4 regions of the Pseudoxanthomonas sp. 22568 genome follow, and region 2 is predicted to be linked to each of the others. Evidence: predicted binding sites of a transcription regulator. Region 2 holds the regulator's gene; each other region holds the start of a gene.
The links. Region 2 encodes FliA, which starts transcription of late flagellar genes. Its sites were predicted from a motif close to TAAAGTTTNNCNNNCNNNGGCCGATAA; they were not measured.

Region 1 (3,725 bases), on a different contig from region 2:
CAGATCGCCGATGGAGTAGCGCTGCATGATGCGCAGCGCGTCCAGGATTGCGGCCACGTGCTCGCCGACCAGACCGTTGGTCTCGCGCACCATGTCCCCGTACTCGCCGGGGAACGCGGATTCGTCCATGCGATAGCTGATGGTGCCTTCGTCATGGCGGCGCGCCATCTCGCGCTGCGCGCCGATCACCGCGCGCAACTGGTCCTGCATCCGGTGCATGCTTTCCAGCAGGCGCCCGGGTTCGTCGTGCGGTTGCTCGCCGATGGCGTTCTCCAGCCGGCCCGCGGCGATGGACTCGGCCACGCGGGTGGCGTGCCGCAGCGGCACCACGATGCGGGTGCCGATAATCCAGCTCAGCAGCACCACGATGATCACCAGCGTGCCGCCGGCCAGGGTCATGATGCCGGTGAACATCCACGCCTGGCCCTGTACGTCGTCCATGTACACGCCAGTGGCCACCACCCAGTTCCAGGTCTTGTAGGGCGCGGCATAGACGACCTTGGCGATCGGCTCGTCACCGCCCGGCTTGGGCCAGCGGAACTCGACGAAACCGCCACCGCGGCGCGCGGCTTCCACGCCCTCGCGATACAGCAACACGCCGTCCGGGCTGCGTTCGTCGCCAATCGGCTTGCCGGCCAGTTCCTTGCGGATCGGATGCATCAGCATGACCGGCTGCATGTCGTGGATGTAGTAGTAGTCCACGCCCTTGTTGCCGCGCATGCGCTCGATTGCCTTGAGCGCGTTCGCGCGGGCCGCCGCGGGGTCGAGTTCGCCGGATTTTTCCAGGCCTGCGTAGTGATCGAGGATGCCGAAGGTCAGCTCCACCCGGGTCTTCAGGCCCGCCTTGCGGGTTTCATAGAGATCCAGGTACTGCATGCGCGCGGCGATCACGGCCAGGGCCACGATGCCGATCGCGATCAGGACGGTGAGCAGGTTGAGTTTGTGCCGGACCGGCAGGTTGGCGAAGCGGCGGGACAGGTTCATGGCGAACTCGGGGGGAAGGAAAGTAGGGATCAGGCGGTGCGCCAGCGGAGAGCGCAGGCGCGAATGGACGCTCGGATGGGAGCCTGGTTAGGAGCGGCTTCCCGCCGCCTGCTCTTGGCTGCTTGAGCGTGCGCGCGGGAAGCCCGCGCCGGCGATGGCGCTCCTGCCGGATCGGATTCGCACGTACCCCGCGTGGTGTCGAACCGTGTCCACCATTGCCGCAGCCTGCGATGATTCCGGCGCGTGCTCGCGCTGCACGGAATGACGACGCCGATGGCCGGCACGGCCAGCATCAGGAGGAACTTGCCGCGCAGGGAAAGATCACTGGAACGCGGGCGGGATGCAGCGGACTTCATGGGGACTTCCGTTCACTTCTGGCAGAGGGGCGCTGGGCCCGGTAGTGCTATCGGCGCGGAGCGCGCGGGCGTTGAATCATCCTTGGTCGTAGGGGAATGCCTGACAGCCGGCCGCGCGGGGCGTGCGCGGACGCGGGGGAAGCCTGGCTCCCCCCGCGCGGGCGGTCATGCGCTGGAACCGTCGCGCGAAGCGGCGTCAGGCCGCTTCGGCTTCGGCGGTGTGTTCGGTCAGATCGGCGCTGTCGATCAGGGTCTCGATGTCCAGCAGGATCAGCATGCGGTCGTCGACGGTGCCGATACCGGAGATGAAGCGGGTATCGACACTGGCGCCGAACTCGGGGGTCGGGCGGATCTGATCCTGCTCCAGCGGGATCACGTCGGAGACGCTGTCGACCACGATGCCGACCACGCGGTCCTCGACGTTGAGCACGATCATCACGGTGAAGGCGTCATAGCGCGCTTCCTTCAGGCGCAGCTTCAGGCGCAGGTCGATGACCGGGACGATGGTGCCGCGCAGGTTGATCACGCCCTTGATGTACTCGGGAGCATCCGGCAGCCGGGTGACGGCGTCGTAACCACGGATCTCCTGGACCTTCAGGATGTCCACCCCGTAGTGCTCCTCGCCCAGCGCGAAGCTGAGGAACTCCGCGGCCGTGGTCTTGTTGTCGCTCATCGCAATGCTCCTGTGCATTCTGGCTGGGACGCGGAGGCGTCCTTCCCGCTACTCATCGGCCGGGAAGGCGGGGACTTTAGGCGGGGAGGCGAGGCGGCGCGCGGAACCGGGATGGGGACCGCAGAATCGGAGCGTCAGCCGATCCCGCGTTCGCGGGCGCTGCGCTGCCGTTCCATGCGGAAGATGTAGCGCTGGATCTGGGCGTCGCCGCCGCGCGGCAGGTCGGTGAACTGGCAGCCGGCGCGCCAGATTTCCCGGCCGTTGGGGCGGGACTGGCGGAACAGGTTCTTGACCATCAGCCGCACCTGCAGCGGCTCACCGTCCGGCAGCAGGAGCCGGCAGTCGGTGTATTCGCGAAAGGGACGGAACTCCGGGCGCTCCGGCGGCACTTCCACCGCCAGGCCTCCGCCGCTGATGTCCAGCACCCGCATTTCCACCCACTGCGGGTCCTCCTCGCCGACGGCGAACGGGATCAGGCAGCGCACCGGATACGAGACCGGCACCTGCAGGCGGTAGAACTCGCGCCGCTGCAGGCGCAGCACGCGCTCCGGCAGCGGTGCGCGGAAGGCGGTCTGGCCGTCCACGCGCAGGCGTTCGCAATCGGTCAGGGGAAACTGCACGTGCACGCGATCCAGCTGCGACACGCAGATGATCTGGGCCGCTTCCTCGACCGCGCGGTTGATGGTTTCGCTGATGCTGCCGTCGAACAGCAGGCTTCCCTCATCGGCGGCGAGCTCGATGAGCGCGGTGGGAAAGACATGGCCGCGCGGCACCAGGTGCGCGCTGATCAGGGCGCGGCGGTCGATCAGTGCCTGCAGCACCTGGCGAATGTCGCGCGGGTGCCGGAGCAGGTACTTCTCTTCCTCGTCGTACCGCACGGGTTCCTGGGTGGCGGCCTCGATCTGTTCGGACATGGGCTCGATGTGGGAAGCGGAAAATGGCCAGGCCCGGTGGGGAGCGGGACACCTGCCGATATATCGACCTCGTCACGGATTCTTTAGAGAAGGGGAGAGCGGTCGTGACGGGGATTGACCCGCGCAGTGGGAGCCGAGCGGTGTTTGTTGCTGGCGTGAAGAGCCAATCCCCCTCAATCCCCCTTCTTCGAAAGGGGAGGCAAAAGCAGGTCGTCCGTGGAGTTGACAGCCCCCTTTGACCCGCCGTTCGGCTGTTGAAAGCGCAAAAGGGGGCGGGCGCCTGCGAAGCAGTGGATTTGCTTTTGGCGCGAAGAGCTAATCCCCCTCAATCCCCCTTCTTCGAAGGGGGAGGCAACAGCGGGTCGTCTTTGCAGTGGATAGCCCCCTTGACCCGCCATTCGGCGGTTGCAAGCGAAAAAAGGGGGCGGGCACCCGCGTCAGCGGGTGACGGGGGATTGGCTTTTGGCGCCAAGAGCAAATCCCCCTCGGTCCCCCTTCTTCGAAGGGGGAGGCAAAAGCGGAAAGGCCGTGGTCAGAACTCCTGCCAGTCGCCGTCGGCCAGGGCCGGTTCGGGCTTGCGGCGAACTGGGGCGGCAGGCTTGCGCGGCGCGGGCCGTGCGGGCGCGCGCACGGGCGACGCGGCGACCACCGGCGTCGGCATCCGCGCGGCCGGGGCATGGCCGTCGAGCTCGAACACATCCACCGCCTCGGAGAGCAGGCGGGCCTGGTCTTCCATGCTGCGGGCGGCGGCGGAGGCTTCCTCGACCAGGGCGGCGTTCTGCTGGGTGGTCTCGTCCA
Region 2 (5,421 bases):
GCGTGATCGCCCTGGTCGGACCGACGGGCGCCGGCAAGACCACCACCATTGCCAAGCTGGCCGCGGCCTACGCCGATCGCCACAACCCGCGCGACGTGGCCCTGGTCACCACCGACACGGTGCGCGTGGGCGGACGCGAACAGTTGCACAGCTACGGCCGCCAGCTCGGCATCGCCGTGCACGAGGCCGACAGCGACGTGCGCCTGGCCCAGACCCTGGAACGCCTGCGCGACTACAAGCTGGTGCTGATCGACACCGCCGGCATGGGCCAGCGCGACCGCAACCTGGTCGGCCAGCTCAACTGGCTGCGCGCCGCCGGGCAGGTGCATACCCTACTGGTGCTGCCGGCCAACTCGCATTTCGGCGATCTGGACGAAGTGGTCCGCCGCTTCAGCGGCGCCCAGCCGCACGGCGTGGTGCTGACCAAGGTGGACGAGACCGGCCGGCTCGGCAGCGCGCTGTCGGTGATCGTCGATCACCAGTTGCCGATGGCCTGGATCACCGACGGCCAGCGCGTGCCCGAAGACCTGCACCGCGCCAGCGCGCCCAACCTGGTGCTGCGCCTGGACCAGCTGCGCCGCGAAGCCGACGAACCCAGCCACGCGGAGGCCATCCATGTCGCATGAACACCTGCTGCAGACCAATCCGCGCAGCACGCCGCCGCTGACCGGCTCCTTCCATCCGGTCCGCGTGATCGCGGTGACCGGCGGCAAGGGCGGCGTGGGCAAGACCAACGTGTCGGTCAACCTGGCCGCCTCGCTGGCCGAGATGGGCAAGCGCACCCTGCTGATGGACGCAGACCTGGGCCTGGCCAACGTCGACGTGCTGCTTGGCCTGGCGCCGAAATACACATTGGCGGATCTGGTCGCCGAGCGCTGCCAGTTGGAGGACGTGCTGCTGGAAGGACCGGACGGCCTGCTGATCGTACCGGCCTCGTCGGGTTTCCGGCACATGGCCGAACTCTCGCCGGCCGAACACGTCGGCCTGGTCAACGTGTTCTCGGAACTGCAGCGCGCCCTGGACGTGATGGTGGTGGATACCGCCGCCGGCATCACCGACAGCGTGTTGACCTTCTGCCAGGCCGCGCAGGACACGGTGGTGGTGGTGTGCGACGAGCCGGCCTCGATCACCGACGCCTATGCATTGATCAAGGTGCTCTCGCGAGAGCGCGGCGTGGACCGCGTGCACGTCATCGCCAACATGGTCCGCGACCCCAACGAGGGCCGCAAGCTGTACGAGAAGCTGGCCCGCGTGTGCGAACGTTTCCTCGGCGACGTCGCCCTGCACTACCTGGGCGCGGTGCCGCAGGACGACTGGCTGCGCCGCGCGGTGCAGCGCCAGCAGGCGGTGGTGAAGGCGTATCCGGGCAGTCCGTCGGCGCGCGCCATCAACGAGATCGCCCGGGTCACCGCACGCTGGCAGCCGCCGTCCGGCGCCCGCGGCAATGTCGAGTTCTTCGTCGAACGCATGATCAACCGGAGCGTGCCAGCATGAACACCGGCGCCGCCCAATACCGTGCCGTCCAGAAAGCGGCGGCCACCGACTTCGTCACGGTGCACGCGGACCTGGTCCGCCGCATCGCCCATCACCTGGCCGCGCGCCTGCCCGCCAGCGTGGAGATCGACGATCTGATCCAGGCCGGCATGATTGGCCTGCTGGAGGCCTCGCGCAGCTACGACGCCGAACAGGGCGCCTCGTTCGAGACCTTCGCCTCGATCCGCATCCGCGGTTCGATGATCGACGAGATCCGCCGCGGCGACTGGGTGCCGCGCTCGGTGCACCGGCGGGCCCGCCAGGCCGCCGCCACCGTGCGCGAAATCGAACAGCGCACTGGCCGCGCCGCCATCGCCACCGAGGTCGCGTCGGCGATGGAGATGCCGCTGCCCGAATACCTGCGCCTGCTGGAGGACGCCGCCCGCGGCCAGGTGCTGAGCCTGGAATCGCACATCGAGGATCATGGCGAACCGCAGACCGCGGTCACCGGCGGCCCCAACCCGCAGCAACAACTCGAGCGCAGCGAGTTCCGCCAGTCGCTGATCAAGGCCATCGGCCAGCTTCCCGAGCGCGAACAGTTGGTCCTGTCCATGTACTACGAACAGGAACTCAACCTCAAGGAAATCGGCGCCGTCCTCGGCGTCAGCGAATCCCGCGTCTGCCAGATCCACGGCCAGGCCATGCTGCGCCTGCGTGGTCGGCTGAATGTGTTCGAGAGCGTGGATGCCGGGTTGGAGGATTGAGCGGGGATTGGGGAGTCGGGATTGGGGATTGGGGATTCGCAAAAGCCTTTGCTTTTGCCTCCCCCTTTGAAAAAGGGGGATTGAGGGGGATTTGCTTTGGGCGCCAACAGCAAGCGCTTCTCAACAGCCGAATGGCTGGTCAATCCCCCGTCGCCCGCTCCGCGGGCGCCCGCCCCCTTTTTCAAAGGGGGCTCTTTCAATCCCCAATCCCGAATCCCCAATCCCGGCCCAAAAGTTTCCCCGCCACCTGCCGATAAGGCTCTCGAGCCCCCTCTACCCTGCTGCACCCGGAGCCCTTCGTGACAGCCAACAAGAACATGCGGATCCTGATCGTGGACGACTTCTCGACGATGCGCCGCATCATCAAGAACCTCCTCAACGATCTGGGCTACACCAATACCGCCGAGGCCGACGACGGCTCCAGCGCGCTGACCGCGCTGGCCCAGGGCAGTTTCGACTTCGTGGTGACCGACTGGAACATGCCGGGCATGACCGGCATCGAACTGCTCAAGGCCATCCGCGCCGACGACCGCTTCAAGACCCTGCCGGTGCTGATGGTCACCGCCGAGGCCAAGCGCGAGCAGATCATCGAAGCCGCCCAGAACGGCGTGAACGGCTACATCATCAAGCCGTTCACCGCGCAGACCCTGGAAGAGAAACTCGGCAAGATTTTCGAGCGCCTCGGGGCCGCCGCCTGATGGCTGCGGTCATGGAAGCCGGCAGCGCCCGCGCCGCACTGGTCGAGCGCCTGCAGCACGCGCTGGACGCGCTGGAACAGGGCGACGAGGCCGGCTGGCGGCGCGAGCTGGACACCATCGCCGCCTGGCGCACGCAGCCGATGATGCAGGGACTGGGCCGGCTGGCCCGCGAACTGGCGCAGACGCTGGGCGAGCTGCCGCCGACCCACGGTGCCGGCGATCTCGACGACGCCTGCGCGCGCCTGGATCACGTGGTCGCGATGACCGAACAGGCCAGCCACAAGACCCTGGATCTGGCCGAGCAGTGCCGCGGCCTGGCCGACCAGCTCAAGACGACCGCGCTCAGCGCCGAACAGACCCGGCTGGTGGACCAGATCCGTTCCGGCCTGTCGGAAATGGCGCTGGCGCAGAGCTACCAGGATCTCACCGGGCAGATCATCCGCCGCGTCGCCGGCATCGTCCGCCGCGTGCACGAAGGCTTCGGTGAACTCGGTCTGCCGCCGCCGGAAAGGAAGAAGGACGACGGCCTGGCCGGTCCCGCGGTGGCGGGTCTGGACAAGGCGGCGTTCTCGCAGGACGACGCCGACGATCTGCTGTCGGGGCTCGGGCTCTAGCCGTCCGCCCACGCATCCCCGCCGATACCGAGCCGAACCATGTCCGCCGTCACGCCCGAAATCGCCGCCGACTTCCTCATCGAGGCCCAGGAAATCCTGGATCGCCTCGGCGAGCAACTGGTGACGCTGGAACAGGATCCCGGCGACAGCGAACAGCTCAACGCCGTGTTCCGCGGTTTCCATACGCTCAAGGGCGGCGCCGGTTTCCTCGGCATCCAGGCGATGGTGAACCTGTGCCACGCCGCCGAGGAAGCGCTGGGCATGGTCCGCGCCGGCAAGGCGACCCTGGAAGCGGATCATTTCGACGCCGCCCAGCAGTCGCTGGACTGGCTGCAGCGCATGCTCGACGCGGTCGCTGCCGGCGAGGAGCCGCCGCACGCGCCGGCCGCGCTGATCGCCCAGTTCGACGTCGATGCCGCGCCCGCGCCGGTCCGCGCGCCGGTGGCCGCGCCCGCCGCCGGCGGGAGTGATCTGATCACCGACGACGAGTTCGAGGCCCTGCTCGATCAACTGCATGGCGGCGCCCCGCCGACCACCCCCGCCCTCCCCGTGGGCGGGGATCTGATCAGCGAGGACGAATTCGAGGCCCTGCTGGATCAACTGCACGGCGGCGCCGTGCCCGGCGCCACGATCGCCCGCCCTGCGCCCGCCGCCGCGCCCCAGTCCGCGCCGGTACGCCCGGCCGCGCCCGCCCCGGCCTCACCGGCCCGTCCGGCGCGCGCCGGCGAGGCCGAGCAGACCATCCGCGTGGACACCAAGCGACTGGACGCGATCGTCAATCTGGTCGGCGAACTGGTGCTGTCTCGCAATCGCCTGAAGACCCTGCGCGCGCGCCTGCGCGACGAGGAACTGGATCGCGCGGTCAGCGGCCTGGACATCGCCACCGCGCGCCTGCAGAACGCGGTCATGCGCACCCGCATGCAGCCGGTGGGCAAGGTGTTCTCGCGCTTCCCCAAGGTCGCCCGCGACGTCGCCCGCTCGCTCAGGAAGGAAGTCGATCTGGAGCTGATCGGCGCCGATACCGAGCTGGATCGCAACCTCGTCGAGGCCTTGTCCGATCCGCTCGTGCACCTGGTCCGCAACGCCATCGACCACGGCATCGAGCTGCCCGATCTGCGCGAGGCCACCGGCAAGCCGCGCAGCGGCCAGGTACGGCTGGCGGCGCAGCAGGAAGGCGACTACGTCACCATCGAGATCCGCGACGACGGCGCCGGCATCGATCCGGAGCGGCTGCGCGACAAGGCGCTGGAAAAGGGCCTGATCGAACCGGAAGCCGCCGCCCGCCTGTCGCACGACGAATGCCTGCAGCTGATCTTCCTGCCGGGCTTCTCGACCAAGACCGAGATCACCGACATCTCCGGCCGCGGCGTCGGCATGGACGTGGTGCAGTCGCGCATCCGCGAACTCAGTGGACAGATCCAGATCCATTCGCAGCTCGGCCGTGGCAGCCGCTTCCTGATCCGGGTGCCGCTGACCCTGGCGATCCTGCCGACCCTGCTGGTGCAGGCCGGTGATCCGGTCTACGCGCTGCCGCTGGCGCGGGTGATGGAAGTGCTGCACGCGCCGGCCTCCAGCCTGCGCTGGTTCGACGGCCAGGCCGTGCTGGATCGACAGTCCACCACCCTGCCGCTGGTGGATCTGCGGCGCTGGCTGGGCGTGGAGGCGGTCAAGGCACCGCTGCTGACCATCGTGGTGCTGCAGATGGGCGACCAGCGCTTCGGCCTGGTCGTGGACCAGGTGCGCGGGCGCGAGGAAGTGGTGATCAAGCCGCTGCCGCGCGCGGTGCGCGGCCTGCGCGGCTATGCCGGCGCGACCCTGATCGGCGACGGCCGCATGGCGCTGATCCTGGACGTCGACGGCCTGCGCGAAGCG
Region 3 (8,183 bases), on a different contig from region 2:
CACCTGTTCGGCGAACCGATGTCGGCCGAGGATGCCGGCGCGGTGCTGCGCCGGCGCTACCTTCGCGCCGACGCCTTCGCCGCCACCAAGCCGGATCGCACCCTGCTGCTGCTCGATGACGAAGAGAACATCCTGCGTTCGCTGGTGCGCCTGTTCCGCCGCGACGGCTACCGCATCCTGGCCGCCTCCAGCGTCAACGACGCCTTCGAGCTGCTGGCCACCAACGACGTGCAGGTGATCCTGTCCGACCAGCGCATGTCCGACATGAGCGGCACCGAGTTCCTCGGCCGCGTGCGCGTGCTGTATCCGGACACCGTGCGCCTGGTGCTGTCCGGCTACACCGATCTGGCCACCGTCACCGAAGCGATCAACCGCGGCGAAATCTACCGCTTCCTGACCAAGCCCTGGAACGACGACGACCTGCGCGAGCACATCCGCCAGGCCTTCACCGCCTACGAGAACCAGCCGCACCACCGCGTGGTTGGCTGATTGCCTCGGTTCGGGGAGCAGCGGAGCAAGCTCCGCTCTACCGATGCGTAGTGCCGAGCTTGCTCGGCTGCTTTTGCTGCAAAGGGCCATGGATGCCCGCGAAAGCCCATGGATTCCAGCTTTTGCTGGAAATGACGAACCCAGGGAATCCACACTTGGTCATCCCAGCCAAAGCTGGGACCCATTTCCACGGACGTATCAGTGCAGCGGAGCAAGCTCCGCTCTACCGATGCGTGGAGCCGGGCCTGCTCGGCTGCCCTTGCCATTCGCCAAACCCCACGCGAACCTCAGCCCGCGTCCTTCACCGGCTGCCGCACCGGCAGGGTGATGCGGAAACGCGAACCTTCACCGGGCTTGCTGTCCACCTCGATGCGGCCGTTGTGCTTCTTCACGATGCCGTAGGAAATCGACAGGCCCAGGCCGGTGCCACTGCCGACCGGCTTGGTGGTGAAGAAGGGATCGAAGATGTTCTGCAGGATGCTCTCGGGCATGCCGCTGCCGGTATCCGCGATCTCGATCCACGCCTCTTCGCCGGCCAGCCCGGTGGTGACGCTGATGCGGCCCTTTTCCTCGATCGCGTGGCCGGCATTGAGCAGGATGTTCATGAACACCTGGTTGAGCTCGGACGGCAGGCACTGCACCAGCGGCAGCTTGCCGTAACGCTTTTCCAGGGTGACCTTGTACTTGAGCTCGTTCCAGATGATGTTGATGGTCGAGTCCAGGCCGTGGTGCAGATCGGCCAGCTTCCAGGAGTCGTCGCGCCCGGAGTAGGAGAAGTCCTTGAGGCTGCGCACGATCTGGGTCACCCGCTCGATGCCCTCGCGCGACTCCGACATCAGCTGCGGCAGGTCGCTGGTGATGAAGTCGATGTCGAAGCGCGAGCGCATGTCGTCGATTTCCGGCAGCAGCGCCTTCGGATCCGGCGCGCGCAGGGCGCGCTCGTAGATTTCGATCAGGGCGAACAGGCTGTGCAGGTATTCCTGCAGCGATCCCAGGTTGGAATGCACGTAGCCGATCGGATTGTTGATCTCGTGCGCCACGCCGGCGGCCAGCTGGCCGATGGAGGCCATCTTTTCCGACTGCACCAGTTGCTCCTGGGTACCGGCCAGGCGGATCAGGGTCTGCCGCAACTGGGCGTGCCGGCGCTGCAACTCCTGCTGGCGCGCGTGGCCTTCGCTGATGTCGTGGAACAGGATCAGCGCGTAGCCGTCGTCGCCGGGCGCGTGGTGATGGTAGATGCGCAGTTGCAGGATGCGGCCATCCTCCAGCGCCAGTTCGCCGTTCCAGCGTCCCGTCGCGCGGGCGGCGCGGCGCGCCTCGGCCGGCACCAGCTCCAGTACGGCCTGCAACGATTCCGGCTCCTCGCCCTCGGGCAGCAGTGCCAGCGCGGAGGCATTGGCATGCAGCGCGCGGTCATCGCCGCGGCACAGCAGCACGCCATCGTCCATCAGCTCGGTGAGCGCCTGGATGTCGACGAAGGACGGGATGTCCGCGGGAAGACGGGAAGCGGAGGAAACACTCACGACGGATGACCCCGCGAAAGGGAGTTGCGGCAAAAAGGGGCCGTCAGTATCGGCAAGCGTCGCGGCGGCGGCAAGCCGCGCGCACCGCGCCTCAGGCCACCGCGATCGGGCGGCTGCCGCGCAGGACTTCGGTCTGTCCGTTGGCGTCGTAGGCGCCGCTGCTTTCGCTGCGCCCAAGGTGACGCAGTGCCCAGTTCACTTCGCGGCGACGCCGCGCCAGCAGCGCGCCGTTGGACTGGTTGGCCTCCGACAGCTCGCGCAGCCGCTGCTCGAACGGCGCGGACGCGGCCGCGGGCATGCGGTTTTCCAGTTCGCGCAGCGAGGCCAGCTTCTCCCGGGTCGAGCACACCAGGGCTTCGACATCGTGTTCCAGGATCGCGCGGCGCTCCTCGGCTAGCGCCGAGGCCAGACGCTCGAACTGGGTCTCCAGTTCGGCGCTCATTGGCCGAGCTGGCGTTCCAGGCTCAGCATGCCGTCAGCGATCGCCTCGGCATTGATCCGGTACGTACCGGCCTGGAGCGCATCGCGGACCTGCTGGACCCGCGCGGTATCCACCGCGGAGGCCGAGGACAGCTCGCGCTGCAGTGCCTGCAGACCAGTGGCTTCGCCGGTCAGGCGCAGGCTGTCGCCACCCGCGCTGGCTTCCACCGGCCGGGAACGTTCGGCGCCGGACGCCGCCACCTTGCCACCGATCGGACCGGTGGTGCGGATGGCAGAAGGCGCGTTGCCTTCGATTTTCTGGCTCATGTCGGTCTACCTGTTGCGGGTTCAAACAGCATATCGGCCGTCAAAGGCAAAGCTTTAGTGACGGAATCCACATTTTTCTATCGGAAGCGCACCCGAGGCGTACTTCCCTGCCAGCTCGGTATCGGCCGCCCGTCCGGGGACTTTAGGGCCGATTCCATTTTTTTCCTCAACGGCTCACCCAGACGTCGCCGCCCGGGCCTACCACGCCCTGTACCACCCGGCGCGAGGACAGGTTTTCCACCGTCACCCGTTCGTTCTCGCCGGCGTCGGCCAGCGCCTTGCCGGCCACCCGTACCTCGACGCCACCGCGACGCGACACCAGCGCCACGTTGTCGCCGCGCCGGATCAATCGCGGCGCGACCAGATCGTTGGCTCCCAGCACCGAGCCGGCGGTCAACATCCGCCGCGCCACCTGGCCCACGGCCTGGGCCGGGTCGGTCAAGGCGCCGGCGGCGATACGGCCGCCGTCACGGGTTTCGGCGACAAACGCATCGGCGGTCACCACCTGCCCCGGTGCGATGCCGCGATTGAGCACCAGCACGGTCTGGCTGCGGCGTACCCGCACCGGCACGAACAGGCGCCAGCCCTGCGGGCAACCGACCTCGACCGAACCACTGTTCTGCACCCGCGCTTCCAGCGGCGCGGCGCAACGCGGCAGGCGCAGGTTCGGGTCCAGCGTCGCTTCCGCCTCGCCGGCCGACGCCATCGCGCCAATCGCGGCCTGGCGGATGCTGTCCACCGGCTGGAAGTCCGCGGCGGGCACGGCAAACGCCGCCAGCAGCGCGGGCAGCAGCACGAGTCGTCGCATGAGCGGGCTCCATCGTCGGTTCATCGGCGACAAGGAATGCAAGCGATGTGCCGAAACCGGCGGTCCTCGCGCCTGCCGCGGTGCGCGTCGGCGAAATCGACTGCGTGACCGCCGTCCCTCGAGGACGAGCCCTTCCCTGCCGCCGGACGCCCCCGCACCGCTCAAGCCGTGCGCAACCCGGCCGATATGCCTGCATGACCCAGGATCTGCTCAACCGCATCGACCAGCGCACCCGCCTGGCCGGCCACAACCGGCTCGCCCTGTTGCTGTTCCGCCTGGGCGGGCGTCAGCTTTTTGGCGTCAACGTGTTCAAGGTGCAGGAAGTCCTGCGCCGTCCGCCGCTGTTCCAGCTGCCTGGCCTGCCCGCCGAGTTCGCCGGCGCGGCCGACGTGCGCGGGCGTTCGATTCCGGTGCTGGACCTGGGCCTGAGCATCGGCCATCCCGAGCGCGATCCGGATCCGGCGCGCGCGCCCAACTACCTGGTGGTCACCGAGTTCAACCGATCGGTGCAGGGCTTCCTGGTCAGCGACGTCGAGCGCATCGTCAACATCGCGGTCGAGGACATCCACCCGCCGCCGGAACTCGGCGCGGAGGCCAGCTACCTGACCGCGGTCACCCGCTTCCAGGGCGAGCTGATCCAGGTGATCGACGTGGAAAGCGTGCTGGCCGACATCTCGCAGGCGCGCATGGACGCGCCGCTGGCGCCGGAAATGGCGCTGCCGGCCGACGCCCCGCCGTTGCAGGTGCTGGTGGTGGACGACTCGCGGGTGGCCCGTTCGCAGATCCGCAGCGTGCTGGACCAGTTGGGGGTGAGCGCCACCCTGCTTTCCGATGGCAAGCAGGCGCTCGACCACCTCGTGCAGATCCACGCCGCCGGCGAGGACCCGGCCGAGCGCTACGCCATGGTCATCTCCGACATCGAAATGCCGGCCATGGACGGCTACACCCTGACGACGGAAATCCGTCGCCACCCCGGCCTGGCCGGTCTGTACGTACTTCTGCACACCTCGCTCTCGGGCGTGTTCAACAACGCCATGGTCGAACGGGTCGGCGCCAACGCCTTCGTCGCCAAGTACAGCCCGCACGAACTGGCGGACTACGTGCTGAACCGGCTGAAGCAGGTGGTGGCGACGAAGCGGGCGGCCTGACGGGCGTCGGGATTCGGGATTCGTGACTGATAGCCCCCTTTGGAAAAGGGGGCGGGCGGCCCGCGCCAGCGGGGCGACGGGGGATTTGCGCGCGGTGCCGCGACTACCGACAAAAAGCAAATCCCCCTCGGTCCCCCTTTTTCAAAGGGGAAGGCAAAGCCCCCGGGTGCATCTCGTTTCCCCATGAAGTGTTGGTGGCGAAGCGGGCGGCCTGACAGCGGCCGGTTGGCCGCCGGGATTGGGGATTCGGGATTGATGCCCCCTTTGGAAAAGGGGGCGGGCGGCCGCGTCAGCGGACGACGGGGGATTTGCGCGCGGTGCCAGGAGCACCGGCGAAGAGCAAATCCCCCTCGGTCCCCCTTTTTCAAAGGGGGAGGCAAAGCCACAAGGTGCCCATCGTTCCCCCTCGAGAAGGAATGGCACCGGCACTTCGCGGGGGAAGCCTCCTCTCCCGGACTGGCACAAGCCTTGCACCCACCCGGGCAACGTTCCCAACGGGGCCCGCCAATGTCCAATCCCATCCGCGATTACCTGGGTGTCCATGCCGCCGCCCTGCCGCTGCGCGAGCAGCGCATGCAGTTGATCGCCAGCAACCTCAGCAATGCGGACACCCCCAACTACAAGGCCAAGGATCTCAACTTCCAGGCCGTGCTGGAGAACGCCGCCGCCCGCCAGGCCGCGCCGTTGCAGACCACCGACGGGCGCCATCTGAACGGACTGGAATTCGGCCCGCAGATCCACGAACGCCAGGGCGTGCAGCCCAGCCTGGACGGCAACACCGTCGACGCCGACACCGAGCGCGCCGCCTACGGCCGCGCCGCGCTGGAGTACCGCGCCTCGCTGAGTTTCATCGAATCCAAGGTGCGCACCATGCTCACCGCCATCACGGGGCAATAAGCCATGAGCAACCTGCCGATCTTCGACGTCGCCGGTTCGGCCCTGCAGGCGCAGTCGGTGCGCCTGAACACCATCGCCAGCAATCTCTCCAACGCCGATTCCATCGCCTCCTCGCCGGAGGCGGTGTACAAGCCGATCGAACCGATCTTCCAGGCCCGCCCGCTCAACGCCGACGGCTCGCTGACCTCGGTGCAGGTCAAGGAGATCACCCAGAGCGAAGCCCCGCCGATCAAGCGCTACGAGCCCGGCCACCCGATGGCCGACGCCGAAGGCTACGTCTATGCGCCGGACGTGGATCCGGTCGCGCAGATGGTCAACCTCATTTCCGCTTCGCGTGGCTACCAGGCCGGCGTCGAAGTCCTCAACACCGCCAAGGAACTGGCGCTGGCCACGCTGACCATGGGCCGCTGACGCGTCCCGCCTACCGGAGCAACCGCATGACCACCGCCGTGAATGGCGATCCCTTCGCCGCGATCAACAACAGCACCACCGGCACCGGATCGAACAAGAAGAAGGAAAGCCTGGGCCAGGCCGAATTCATGCGCCTGATGACCGAGCAGCTCAAGCACCAGGATCCGCTCAAGCCGCTGTCCAACAGCGAATTCATCGGCCAGCTCGCGCAGTTCTCCACCGTGCAGGGCATCAGCGAACTCAACACCACCGTCAACGGTTTCACCACCGCCCTGACCGGCGACCAGGTGCTCAAGGGCGCCTCGCTGGTCGGCCACGACGTGCTGGTGCCGTCGGAAAAGATCGCGCTCGGCGCGCAGGGCAGCGCCACCGGCCTGGTCATGTCGCCCGCCACCGGCACGCTCAAGGTGGAAATCACCGACGCCAGCGGCGTGGTCGTGGACACCATCGAACTCGACGCCGCCAAGGGCGAGACCGCGTTCGCCTGGGACGGCGTGAAGGCCAACGGCGAACGCGCGCCGGAAGGCGTGTATGCGATCAAGGCCACCCACACCGACGACACCGGCAAGGCCACCAAACTCAACACCTACGTCGATTCCACCGTGGAAAGCGTGACCATCGGTTCCGACGGCCTGTATCTCAACCTGCCCGGCCTGGGCACCGCTCCGCTCGACTACGTGCTGCGCATCGGCAAGTCGGCTTCCTGATCCCTGACATCCACGGGCCATTCCGACCCGGCATCCGCTAAGGAGTTTTCCATGGCTTTCAACAGTTCGCTCTCCGGCATGAAGGCGGCCAACGCCGACCTCAACGTCACCTCGCACAACATCGCCAATGTCGGCACCACCGGATTCAAGGAATCGCGTGCCGAGTTCGCCGAAGTGTTTTCCACCACCGGCTATGGCCTGCTGCGCAACGGCATCGGCGCCGGCGTGCGTCTGACCAACGTGGCCCAGCAGTTCTCGCAGGGCGACATCAACCAGACCGGCCGCTACCTGGATCTGGCGGTGGACCGCGAAGGCTTCTTCACGGTCAGCAACAACGGCACCAACGTCTACACCCGCGCGGGCAACTTCCAGCGCGATCCCAATGGTTTCGTCACCACCCCGGACGGCTTCCGCCTGCAGGTGTTCCCGCCTCGCGCCGACGGCAGCGGTTTCGATACCGGCCGCCTGGTCGACCTGCAACTGCTGACCAGCGACAGCCCGCCGGCGCCGACCACCCTGGTCAACCTGGGCGTCACTCTGCCCGGCAACGCCGCGCAGCCGACCATCACGCCGTTCACGCCCAACGACGGCAACAGCTACAACGAGACCACCTCGGTCACCGTGTACGACTCGCTCGGCGTGGCCCACCAGCAGTCGGTCTATTACGTGAAGACCGCCAATCCGAACGAATGGCAAGCCCACGTCTACGTCGACGGCACCTCGATGGGTCCGGCCACCACCGTGCAGTTCGACAACAACGGCGCGCTGACCCTGCCGGCCAACGGCCGCATCGCCCTGGCGCCATTCACCCCGACCACCGGAGCCGGCGTGCTCAACATGACCCTGGACATCACCGGCACCAACCAGTACGGCGAAGCCTTCGCCAAGAAGGATCAGCGGCAGGATGGCTACGCCAGCGGCAAGCTCAACGAATTCACCGTGTCGCCGGAAGGCGTGGTGTTCGCGCGCTACTCCAACGGCGTGGACCGCGCCATCGGCCAGGTCGCGCTGACCAACTTCACCAACCCGCAGGGCCTGGTCTCGCAGGGCAACAACACCTGGACCCACAGCTACGCCTCGGGTGAACCGCGCACCGGCGCGCCGGGCACGTCCGACTTCGGCCAGGTCGCCTCCGGCGCGCTGGAAGCCTCGACCGTCGACCTGACCGAACAACTGGTCAACATGATCGTCGCCCAGCGCAACTTCCAGGCCAACTCGCAGATGCTGTCCACCCAGGATCAGATCACGCAGACCGTCATCAACATCCGTTGATGACGGCACTTGGGCGTGCCGAAATAGCCAGAACCAAAGCCCCCTTGATCAGCCATTCGGCTGTTGAAAAGCGCTTGCTCTTCGCGCAAACAGCAAATCCCCCTCAATCCCCCTTCTCCGAAGGGGGAAGCAAAGTAAAAAGCGCTTCTCCGCTTCTCCGCTTCTCCGCTTCTCCGCTTCT
Region 4 (5,688 bases), on a different contig from region 2:
TCGAAGACAGCGCGATGGCCGCATCCCCGTCGGTGGGAGCGCCGTCCCCGGCGCGAGCTTCTCGCGCAAACGGTACCCACCCCGCCAAGAGCTCGCGGCCGGAGGCCGCTCCTGCCCGGATGGGATCCACCTCATCGCGTCAGACCCCTGCCGCGATCGTGGAAGCGGCGCTCGCCACCGAAGGAGACGATTGGCAGGAGTTCTGATCCACGGAGCGGAGCTTGCTCCGCTCCACGATGTCCCCATCGGCTCAACATCCCGACAGCCGAGCAAGCTCGGCTCTACGCCTCCCCCTTGACCAGCCATGCGGCTGTTGAAAGCGAAGAAGGGGCTTGAGGGGGATTTGCTCCACCGAACGCGAAACACCGCCCCATCCGCTCTCCCTTCAGCCGAGCAAGCTCGGCGCTACGACGAGTCCTCCATGTCCGCCCCGCTCCGTTCCCGCGACACCGCCACGCACGATGACGAACTCCCGCGCGCGCATGGGCGCGAGTTCGAGTTCGGCGATCGCGATTTCCGCCGCGTCTGCGATCTGATCCGCCAGCGCGCGGGCATCGCGCTCGCCGACGGCAAGCGCGACATGGTCTACGGACGGCTCTCGCGGCGCCTGCGCGCGCTCGGCCTGCGCAGCTTCCGCGAATACCTGGATCAGCTGGAAAGCGACGGTGGCGACGAATGGCAGGCGTTCACCAACGCGCTGACCACCAATCTGACCTCGTTCTTCCGCGAGCCGCATCATTTCGATCGCCTGCGAGATGAACTGGAACGCCGCAGCGGCGCGGGCACGCTGCGGCTGTGGTCATGCGCGGCCTCGACCGGCGAGGAGCCCTACTCCATCGCCATCACCGCGTGCGAGGCCTTCGGCACGATGGCGCCGCCGGTGCGCATCCTCGCCACCGACGTGGACACCCAGGTGCTGGCGACCGGCGGGCGCGGCATCTATCCGCTGGAACGCATCGCCGGGCTGGACGACGGCCTGCGTCGCCGCTACTTCCAGCGCGGCACCGGCCCGAACGAAGGCCATTGCCGCATCCATCCGGCCCTGCGCCAACTGATCGAGTTCCGCCCGCTCAACCTGCTGGCGCCGCGCTACGACGTGGAAGGTCCGTACACCGCGATCTTCTGCCGCAACGTGATGATCTATTTCGACAAGCCGACCCAGCGCGGTATCCTGTCACGGCTGGTGCCGCACCTGGCCGACGACGGCATGCTCTATACCGGCCATTCCGAAAACTACCTGCACGCCGCCGACATCATCCAGCCGTGCGGACGCACCCTGTACCGCCGCGCCGGGGCACGCGGATGAGCGCCGCCGCCCTCGCCTTCGCCGACGGCAGCGTGCTGCGCTACCACGACGCCCGCTTCCAGACCCCGGCCGCCAAGCTGCTGCCCACCCAGTACCTGGTGGTCGATGACGACACCGCGCTGGTCACCGTGCTCGGCTCCTGCGTGGCCGCCTGCATCCGGGATCCGCTGCTCAAGCTGGGCGGCATGAACCACTTCCTGTTGCCCGACGGCCAGGCCAACGATGGCGCTCCTTCGCGCTACGGCAGCTTCGCCATGGAATTGCTGATCAACGACCTGCTCAAGCGCGGCGCGAGCCGCGCGCGCCTGGAGGCCAAGGTGTTCGGCGGCGCCAATGTGCTGAAGGGATTCACCAGCAATCCGGTCGGAACCCGCAACGCCGAGTTCGTCCGCCGCTACCTGGACATCGAACGCATCCCGGTGGTCGCCGAGGACCTGTGCGGCATCCATCCGCGCAAGGTATGGTTCTTCCCCGCCACCGGCCGGGTGGTGGTGCAGCGCCTGCCGCACGCCCACGACGCCGAAGTGGCCGCCGCCGAATCCGCCGCCCGCGCCCGCCTGTCGCGCACGCCGGTCAGCGGTGGCGTGGAGCTGTTCTGATGGGTGCGCCCTGCAAGGTCCTGATCGTCGACGACTCGGCCGTCGTACGGCAGATGCTCACCGAGATCCTGTCCAGCGACGCCGGCATCGAGGTGGTCGGCTCGGCCAGCGATCCGCTGATCGCGCGCGACAAGATCAAGCGCCTGAATCCGGACGTGATCACCCTGGACGTGGAAATGCCGCGCATGGACGGGCTGGCGTTCCTGGAAAACCTGATGCGGCTGCGTCCGCTGCCGGTGGTGATGATCTCCTCGCTGACCGAGCGCGGTGCCGACACCACCCTGCAGGCGCTGGCGCTGGGCGCGGTGGACTTCGTCTCCAAACCCAAGCTCGACGTGGTCCGCGGACTGGAGTCCTACGCCGACGAAATCATCGCCAAGGTCAAGGCCGCGGCGCGCGCCAAGGTGCGCCCGCTGGCGCGCCCGGCCAGCGTGCGCCAGAGCGCCGACGCGGTGTTGCCCGCCGCGCAGCCTGCGCGGGCGCTGCGTTTCCAGACCACCGATCGCCTGATCGCCATCGGCGCCTCCGCCGGCGGCACCGAGGCGTTGCGGGTGGTGCTGGAGCAGATGCCCGCCGATGCCCCGGCGATCGTCATGACCCAGCACATCCCGGCCGGCTTCAGCCGCGCCTTCGCCGAACGCCTGGATCGGCATTCGGCGATGGCCGTGCGCGAAGCCGGCGACGGCGAGGCGATCCTGCCCGGCCATGCCTACCTGCCGCCCGGCGGGCGCCACCTGCGGGTGATCCGTGACGGTGCGCGCTGGCGCTGCCGGATCGACGATGGTCCGCCGGTCAACCGGCACAAGCCGGCGGTGGACGTGCTGTTCCGTTCGGTGGCGCACGCCGCCGGCGACAACGCCATCGGCGTGATCCTCACCGGCATGGGCGACGACGGCGCGCGCGGCCTGCTGGAAATCGCCCAGGCCGGCGCCCCGACCTTCGTCCAGGACGAAGCCACCAGCGTGGTCTGGGGCATGCCCGGCGCGGCCGTGCGGCTGGGCGCGGCCAGCGAGACCGTACCGCTCGACGCCGTCGCCGAACGCCTGGTGCAACTGTCCGCGCAATCGCGCTGACCGCCCGTTTCCGCCGTTTTCCCGGCGGATCTCCACCCAGGTCACAGTTTTCCCCGCGCATCGCGCATTGCCGCGACGAACGCTAAAGAGCCATCCCCCATGGCCGATATCCATACCGTGATTCAGCAGAGAGCACCCATGTATTCGCGCATCCTGGTTCGTCTTGCCGCTCCCTTGATCCTGACGCTGGTGTTCCCGCTGTCGGTCGCCTTCGACTGGCCCGGTGCGGTCCAATGGGCCATCCTGACCACGATGACGCTGGCCTGGCTGCTGTTCGCCTTCCTGTCGGTCTGGGGCGCGCAGAAACCCAGCGCGGAGCACACCAGCATCCTGCGCGAGCAGGACAGCCTGCTGAACGAACTGCGCCGCTTCGTCGGCAATGAAATCGATGGCTCTCGCGCCGAGATCGACCGCGCGCGCGGCCTGATCCGCGACGCGGTCGGCGGCCTGGGCGAAAGCTTCGACGCGATGATGCGCAAGTCCCGCGAGCAGAGCCTGGCGGTGTCGCGCATCGTCGACCGCGCCGGCGACGGCGACCGCGCCGGGGTGGACGTGGCCCGCTTCGCCCAGCACGCCAGCCAGCGCATGGAGCAACTGGTGGAAGCGCTCGAGCAGGTCAGCGGCCAGAGCACCACCACCGTGCACCACATCGACGAGATGGCCCAGCACCTGGACGGCATCTTCTCGCTGCTGGAGGACGTCAAGTCGATCGCCGACCAGACCAACCTGCTGGCGCTCAACGCCGCCATCGAAGCCGCCCGCGCCGGCGAGGCCGGTCGCGGCTTCGCGGTGGTCGCCGACGAGGTGCGCAACCTGTCCGAACGCTCGACCGCGTTCAACGAGCAGATCCGCAAACTGGCCCACAGCTCCAAGGACGCCATCGCCAAGGTCCGCGAGACCGTCTCGCACATGGCCTCGCGCGATCTCGACCGGTCCCGCGAGGCCCGCGGTGAAGCGGCCAACATGCTGACCCAGGTCGCCGCCATCAACGCCTCGCTGGGCGACGGCATGCGCGAGATCTCCCAGTGCGGCCATGCCATCGACCTGAGCGTGGCCGAGGCGGTGCGCGCCCTGCAGTTCGAGGACATCGCCACCCAGTCGCTGGGCAGCGCGGTCACCCACCTGGACCGCCTGACCACCATCAACCAGGAAGCCCTGGCCCTGCAGGAACTGTTGCATCGCAGTGGCGGCGTCATGGACCAGGAGCTGCTCTCGGCCCTGCGCCATATCGGCAGCCGCCTGCGCGACCGCCGCAGCGAATGGGAACGCCCGCCGCACAAGCCGGTGGCGCAGCAGAACATGGGCGCGGGCACCGTCGAACTGTTCTGATTTTTGACGAATACGTTCCGACACATCCGTTTTCCGCGACGCCGGTACCGCCTCCGCGGTGCCGGCGTCGTCGTATCCGCCGCGCCGGTCCGGCGGGCAACTGGCATACTGGCGCGGTTGTCCACCTGACCGTTGCCAATGACGGCCCGCACACCCGCCGCCCCCGATACGCCATCCATCCCCGCGGACGCCCTGCGCGAGCTGTACGCGCGCCAGGAAGCCGAGCGCCGTGTCGTCGCCCGGGCCCTGCACAACGAAATCGGCCAGGCGCTGTCGGCGATCAAGATGTCCGCCCACCTGGCCGGCGACGAGGACGACGCCGTCCAGCGTCGCCAGGATCTGGCCGACATCGTGCGCATCGCCGACGACACCGTCGCCCGCCTGCGCGACCTCTACGCGGATCTGCGCCCTCCGCAGATCGACACCCTCGGATTGGCCGCCTCGCTGCGTGGCGAAGCCGAGCGCTGGCAGGCCCGCTGGGGCCTGGTGCCGCGACTGCGACTGGCCGATCCGGCGCCACGCGCGGACGCGGCGCTCGAACTGGCCGCGTTCCGCCTGGTGCAGGATCTGCTGCTGCCGCTGCCCACGCTCGCCTCGCTGGAACTGCGGCTGTCCGCCGCGCGCGCCGGTTTCGCCGTGCTGGAAGTCCACCACGACGGTCCCGCGCCGGATCCGCTGACCGCCGCCCTGCTGCAATCGCGTGCCACCGCCGCCGGCCTCGCGCTCCATCTGCCCGGCGAGGCACAGGCCGGAATGCGCCTGCGGGTGGAACTGCCCGCCATGATGGCGGACGCTTGAACATGTCCGCCTACCCCGTCGCGCCGCCATCGATCGCCCGCCTTGGCGCGCTGGATCCGGATCTTCAGGCCATGGTCGAGTCCGCCGTGCAGGGCGGCACGCCGCTGATGCTGCTGCACGTCGACATCGATCACTTCCGCTCCATCAACGAGAACATGGGCGCCGATGTCGGCGACCAGGCGCTGCTGCTGCTCGGCCAGCACCTGTCCACCCAGTTGGGCCCGGAGGCGCGGGTCTGGCGCCAGGGCAGCGACGAGTTCATCGTCGCCATGCCGCGGCTGCCCCAGGTGCCGTCGCCGGATGCGTTCGGCGCATTCGTGCGCGATCAGGTCGAACTGCCGATGGCGGTGCTGCCCTATACGCTGTTCCTCACCGCCACCGTCGGCATGGCGCTGTGCCCGGAAGACGCCACCACCGTCACCGGCCTGCTGCAATGCGCGGAGACCGCGGTCGGCCAGGCCAAGCACGAGGGCCTGAACCTGGTCCGCCGCTATGCCCGCGACGCCGCCATCAGCATCCGCAGCGACAGCATCATCGCGCGCCAGATCGTCAACGCGATCGACAACAACGAGTTCCGCCTGCA

Region 1: ACTJI2_RS20000 (chemotaxis protein CheW) is a predicted target of FliA. The motif match lies at 2,066-2,092, and genes of this name have one in related genera.
Region 3: flgM (flagellar biosynthesis anti-sigma factor FlgM) is a predicted target of FliA. The motif match lies at 2,790-2,816, and genes of this name have one in related genera.
Region 4: ACTJI2_RS02320 (methyl-accepting chemotaxis protein) is a predicted target of FliA. The motif match lies at 3,062-3,088, and genes of this name have one in related genera.

Annotation. Positions count from the first base shown of each region.
Region 1 is NZ_JBQENC010000030.1:4-3,728, reverse strand. Features, by position in the region: partial or broken gene ACTJI2_RS20005 (cache domain-containing protein) at 1-984, opposite strand, end outside; gene ACTJI2_RS20000 (chemotaxis protein CheW) at 1,537-2,013, opposite strand; gene ACTJI2_RS19995 (flagellar brake protein) at 2,148-2,927, opposite strand; partial or broken gene ACTJI2_RS19990 (methyl-accepting chemotaxis protein) at 3,460-3,725, opposite strand, start outside.
Region 2 is NZ_JBQENC010000021.1:9,971-15,391, reverse strand. Features, by position in the region: gene flhF (flagellar biosynthesis protein FlhF) at 1-626, shown strand, start outside; gene ACTJI2_RS18825 (MinD/ParA family protein) at 616-1,494, shown strand; gene ACTJI2_RS18820 (RNA polymerase sigma factor FliA) at 1,491-2,237, shown strand; gene cheY (chemotaxis response regulator CheY) at 2,555-2,935, shown strand; gene ACTJI2_RS18810 (protein phosphatase CheZ) at 2,935-3,549, shown strand; gene ACTJI2_RS18805 (chemotaxis protein CheA) at 3,589-5,421, shown strand, end outside.
Region 3 is NZ_JBQENC010000001.1:461,752-469,934, reverse strand. Features, by position in the region: gene ACTJI2_RS02310 (EAL domain-containing protein) at 1-489, shown strand, start outside; gene ACTJI2_RS02305 (ATP-binding protein) at 777-1,937, opposite strand; gene ACTJI2_RS02300 (flagellar protein FlgN) at 2,104-2,454, opposite strand; gene flgM (flagellar biosynthesis anti-sigma factor FlgM) at 2,451-2,759, opposite strand; gene flgA (flagellar basal body P-ring formation chaperone FlgA) at 2,926-3,567, opposite strand; gene ACTJI2_RS02285 (chemotaxis protein) at 3,762-4,715, shown strand; gene flgB (flagellar basal body rod protein FlgB) at 5,223-5,612, shown strand; gene flgC (flagellar basal body rod protein FlgC) at 5,616-6,023, shown strand; gene ACTJI2_RS02270 (flagellar hook capping FlgD N-terminal domain-containing protein) at 6,050-6,730, shown strand; gene flgE (flagellar hook protein FlgE) at 6,782-8,002, shown strand.
Region 4 is NZ_JBQENC010000001.1:470,581-476,268, reverse strand. Features, by position in the region: partial or broken gene ACTJI2_RS02340 (hypothetical protein) at 1-206, shown strand, start outside; gene ACTJI2_RS02335 (CheR family methyltransferase) at 422-1,306, shown strand; gene cheD (chemoreceptor glutamine deamidase CheD) at 1,303-1,905, shown strand; gene ACTJI2_RS02325 (protein-glutamate methylesterase/protein-glutamine glutaminase) at 1,905-2,978, shown strand; gene ACTJI2_RS02320 (methyl-accepting chemotaxis protein) at 3,117-4,307, shown strand; gene ACTJI2_RS02315 (sensor histidine kinase) at 4,446-5,105, shown strand; gene ACTJI2_RS02310 (EAL domain-containing protein) at 5,108-5,688, shown strand, end outside.